2 regions of the Isoptericola sp. NPDC055881 genome follow, and region 1 is predicted to be linked to the other one. Evidence: riboswitches for the same ligand, from Rfam matches in the RefSeq annotation. Region 1 holds a riboswitch; the other holds the start of a gene.
The links. A riboswitch is a leader RNA that binds a small molecule or an ion and turns the genes downstream of it on or off. The one in region 1 is predicted to bind S-adenosylmethionine.

Region 1 (2,377 bases):
CGTCAGGCAGTGGTTCCACCGGGAACGGCCGGAGCCGCTGGAACGGCCGCGCGACCTGCCTCCGCGACCCGCGCGCGGGCGCCCGCACGACGGGTCGTACCCGCACGAGGGGCCGTACCCCCAGGGCGCCGACAACGTGCTCGGCTGGCGCGACGGCGGGGGCGGGGCGTTCTGACCGGGGACGCGCGCCCGGGCGTGGCGCGCGACGACGCTCAGCCGAGCGGCAGGACGTAGCCGAGGAACTCGTCGTCGCGCACGAAGCCCTCGTCCTCGTACAGCGACTGCGCCCGGGAGTTGGTCCGCGCGGTGCTCAGGGCCACGTGCCGCGCGCCGGCCGCGCGGGCGGCGTCCGCCACGGCGCGCACGAGGGCGCGGCCCGCGCCGGTCCCGCGCGCGGCCGGGTCGACGAACAGGTCGTTGAGCGTCCACGTGAGCCGGAGGCCGAGCGAGGAGAACGTGGGGTAGACCTGCGCGAGCCCGACGGCCTGGTCGCCGGACTCCGCGAGGAACAGCACGCTCTCGCCGGCCTCGAGCCGTGCCGCGAGGAAGGCCCGCGCCCGCTCCGGCGGGTGCGTGGTGCCGTAGAAGTCGAGGTAGCCGAGGAACAGTGGCAGGGCGACGTCGACGTCGGACGCCGCGGCACGGCGCACGGTGAGCGGGGCCGGGGGGAGTGCGGAGACCATGCCCGGACTGTGGCGGGCGCCGGCCCCCGCCGCCAGGTGGTGACCGCATCGTGAGAAAGGCGTCCCATCGCTTGACGACGCCTCGCGGCGCCCGCACGATAGCCACAGGTCATGAGCGCCAGCGCGAAGCCCCGGCTCGCTGGCCGGCAACCCTCCTCTCGCGGCGGGGTGCCCCGGGTGACGACCTGGCCCCGCGCCGTCCGGCGTCGGGCAAGCGCGGGGAGCCACCTCCCCGGCACGACCGAGGAGGACCACGCATGACCACGCTCGCCACCGCGCCCGCCCCGGCGCCCACCACGCCCGCTCCGGCACCCACCGCCCCGCCCGTGCACGACGTCGCGCCCGTGCTGCCCGTCGTCGGCGCGGACACGCTCGTGCCGCTCGTCGACGGCCGCCAGGTGCCGTACGCCAACCTCGACGTCGCGGCGTCGGCCCCCGCGCTGCAGGCCGTCGCCGACCGCGTCGCTCGCGTGCTGCCGCTGTACGCCAGCGTGCACCGCGGCGCCGGCTACCTCTCGCAGGTCTCCACCGCGCTCTACGAGACCGCCCGCCGCACGATCGGGGCGTTCGTGGGCGCGCGCGACGACGACCTCACGATCGTCACCCGCAACACCACGGACTCGCTCAACCTGCTCGCCGGCTGCGTACCCGCCGACCCGGCGACGGGCGAGCCGGGACGCGTCCTCGTGCTCGACATCGAGCACCACGCCAACCTCCTGCCCTGGCAGCGCGTCACCGACGCGACCGTCGTCGCGGGCGGACCGTCCGTCGCCGCGACGCTGGCCGAGATCCAGGACGAGCTCGCCGCCGGCGTGGCCACCGGCCGCCCCTACGCCCTCCTCGCCCTCACCGGCGCGTCCAACGTCACGGGCGAGGCGCTGCCCGTCGCCGACGTCGTCGCCGCGGCGCACGGCGCGGGCGCCCGGGTCGTGCTCGACGGCGCGCAGCTGGTACCGCACCGCCGCTTCTCGCTAGCGGGCACCGGCGTCGACTACGTCGCCTTCTCCGGGCACAAGACCTACGCCCCGTTCGGTGCCGGCGCCCTCGTCGGCCGCCGCGACTGGCTCGACGCGGGCACGCCGTACCTCGCCGGCGGTGGCGCCGTCCGCCGGGTGCGCGCCGCGAGCACCGACTGGCACGAGGGCCCGGCCCGGCACGAGGCCGGCTCGCCCAACGTCGTGGGCGCCGTCGCGCTCGCGGCGGCGTGCGACGAGCTCGCGGGCCTGGACGAGCGCGCCGCCACGGAGCACGAGGACGCCCTGCGCCGCCGCCTGGTCGACGGGCTGGAGGCGATCGACCGCGTCGATGTCGTGCACGTGTGGGACGACGCCGTCGACCCCGTGGGGGTCGTCACCTTCACCGTCGCCGGCTACGACCCCGGCCTGGTCGCCGCGTACCTGTCGGCCGAGCACGGCATCGGCGTGCGGGACGGGCGCTTCTGCGCGCACCCGCTGCTCGGTCGCCTCGGGTTCGACGCCGGGGCGGTGCGGGCGTCGGTCGGGCTCGGGACCGCGGGCGAGGAGGTCGAGCGGCTCGTCGGCGCCGTGCGCTCTCTCGTCGTCGACGGGCCGCAGGCGCAGTACGACGTGGTGGACGGCCTGTGGGTCGTCGTCGGCGATCCGCGTCCCGTGCCCGACGGGTCCGGGCTGGAGGGCCTGCTCGCCACCGCCGCGCTGGGCGCCGACGAGGCGTTC
Region 2 (2,377 bases), on a different contig from region 1:
GCACTCCAGAGGTCGGGCGCCCGTCAGACGGCGGGAGCCTGGGTCGGGATGCTCGGTACCCACGGCCTTCTGGCCAGGTCCGCGCCGTCCGACGGGTCGTCGGCCGACGCCGGTCCGCCGAGGTGCACACCCTCGAGCAGGTCCAGAGCGGGTCGGTACTTGTTGAACGTGTACACGTGGATGCCGGGGGCGCCCGCGTCGAGCACGCGCTGCGCGAGCTCCACGGCGCGCGCCGTCCCGTAGGCGTGCTGCGCCTCCGGGTCCGGCAGGGCGTCGAGCGCGTCCAGCAGGTGCCGGGGCGCGCGGACGCCGGTGAGCTCCTCGACGCGACGGAGCCGGTGGGGCTCGGTCGTGGGCAGCTGCCCGGCGAGGATGGGGATCGTCACGCCGGCCGCGCGGGCCTCGGCGACGAAGTCGGTGTACGAGTCGGCCTCGTAGAACAGCTGCGTGATGGCGAAGCCCGCCCCCGCCTGCTGCTTCTCCAGCAGCCGCTGGACCTCCTGCGCCCGGGTGGTGCCGGCCTGCCTGTTGCCGTCGACGAACGTCGCGACGGCGATCGTCAGGGGGCGGGTGGCGCCGCGGAGGGCGGTGCCCGGGTCGTGCGCGCAGCGGCGCGCCTCCACTTCGCGCAGCAGGTGCACGAGCTCGATCGACGACTCCACGCCGTCGGACGGCGGTGCCCAGTCGGGCTGGTCCTTGGGCGGGTCGCCGCGCAGCGCGAGGAAGGCGCGCGTGCCGGCGGCGAGGAAGTCGTCGATGACGGCGGAGACGTCCTCCCGGGACGCGCCCACGCAGGTCAGGTGCGCCACGGGCAGGACGGGCGTGCCCTCCAGCAGCCGGGCGACGACCTGCCGCGCCGTCGCCCGGTCACCGCCGCCCGCGCCGTACGTCACGGACACGAAGTCCGGGCGCGCGGCCACGAGCCGGCGCGCCGTCTCCCAGAACTTCGGGGCGGCGTCCGGCCGGCGCGGCGGCATGAGCTCGAACGAGACCGTCGGGCGTGCGGGCAGCACCGGGGTGGGCGGAAGGGATGCCTCTGCGACCATGCGTCACTCCATCGATCCTGGCGTGAGCACCTTCGTCCTCGGGAGGCTTCCGTCGGAGAACGGGTTGCTGCGGCGTCGTCGAGCCAGGACTCTCGGCCGCTCTGGATGGCTGGACCTCGATCGTACGCACCATCCGCGATGCGGTCGAGATTTCGCCCGCCTGATGAGACAACCGGGGGACGACGCCGCTGGTCAGGGCACCAGCACGACCTTCCCGCCCGGGTGGCCGGACTCGACGAGCGCGTGCGCACGGGCCGCGTCGGCCAGCGGGAGGACCGCGCCGACGGTGGTGGTGAGGTCGCCGCGGGCGAGGGCGTCGACCGCCTGCGCGAGCTCGTCGGCGTCCCGCTCGGAGCGGTAGCTGGCCGTCACGCCCAGGTCGGCCGCGGCGTCGTCGGCGATGGTGACGATCCGGTCCGTGCCGCCGCGCAGGGCGATCGAGTCGGGCAGGACGCCCGCGCCGGTGGTGTCGAGGACGGCGTCCACGCCGTCGGGCGCGAGGGCGCGGACGCGTTCGACCAGCCCGGCGCCGTAGGTGGTCGCCGTCGCCCCGAGGGCGGCGACGCGGTCCTGGTTCCGCGCCGACGCCGTCCCGATCACCCTGGCGCCGCGGCGCACCGCGAGCTGGGTGGCCAGCGCGCCCACCGCGCCGGACGCCCCGTGCACGAGCAGGGTCTCGCCGGCGCGCAGGTCCAGCAGGCGCAGCACGCGCGTCGCCGTCTCCGCCGCGACGGGGAGCGTGACGGCGTCGGTCACGGCGAGGCCGTCGGGGACACGGGCGAAGACCTTCGTGAGCGCGAGTTCCGCGTACCCGCCGCCGACGGCGAACCCCACCACACGGTCGCCGGGCGCGACGCCCGTCACGCCGTCACCGAGCGCGTCCACCACGCCCGCCACCTCCAGGCCGGGCACGACCGGGGTCGCGGGCTCGGGGGCGCCGGTCACTCCGGCGCGGGACTTCACGTCCCAGCCGTTGACGGCGGCCGCCTCGACACGCACGCGCACCTGGCCGGGCCCGGCTTGCGGGTCGGGGACGTCGGCGAGGTGCAGCACCTCGGGGTCGCCGTGGGACTCGTAGACGATCGCGCGCACGCGGTCATCCTGGCGCAGGCGCCGCCGCCCTGCCCGCGCGGACCAGCGGAGGCGCGGCGGTGTCGCGGCACGACGGGATCACGGGGTGGCGAGTTCGGCAGCGTCCAGGACGTCGCCAGAGGCGCTCATGAGCCACTCGGTGGCGAACAGGACCTTCAGGTACTGGATGACGACATTCGTCGCGGGGCTGTGTTCAGCCGATGGCCGGCCGGCTCGGCAACGTCCGATTCGCCCGACGA

Region 2: it holds a riboswitch for S-adenosylmethionine, as region 1 does, so the genes downstream of both, ACWGKI_RS03600 (methylenetetrahydrofolate reductase) here and ACWGKI_RS18075 (aminotransferase class V-fold PLP-dependent enzyme) in region 1, are expected to answer to the same signal.

The regions. Positions count from the first base shown of each region.
Region 1 is NZ_JBSHCR010000078.1:3,544-5,920, reverse strand. Features, by position in the region: gene ACWGKI_RS18085 (hypothetical protein) at 1-175, shown strand, start outside; gene ACWGKI_RS18080 (N-acetyltransferase family protein) at 213-683, opposite strand; SAM riboswitch class IV at 791-906, shown strand; gene ACWGKI_RS18075 (aminotransferase class V-fold PLP-dependent enzyme) at 941-2,377, shown strand, end outside.
Region 2 is NZ_JBSHCR010000007.1:2,932-5,308, reverse strand. Features, by position in the region: gene ACWGKI_RS03600 (methylenetetrahydrofolate reductase) at 24-1,046, opposite strand; SAM riboswitch class I at 1,052-1,158, opposite strand; gene ACWGKI_RS03595 (NADP-dependent oxidoreductase) at 1,239-2,138, opposite strand.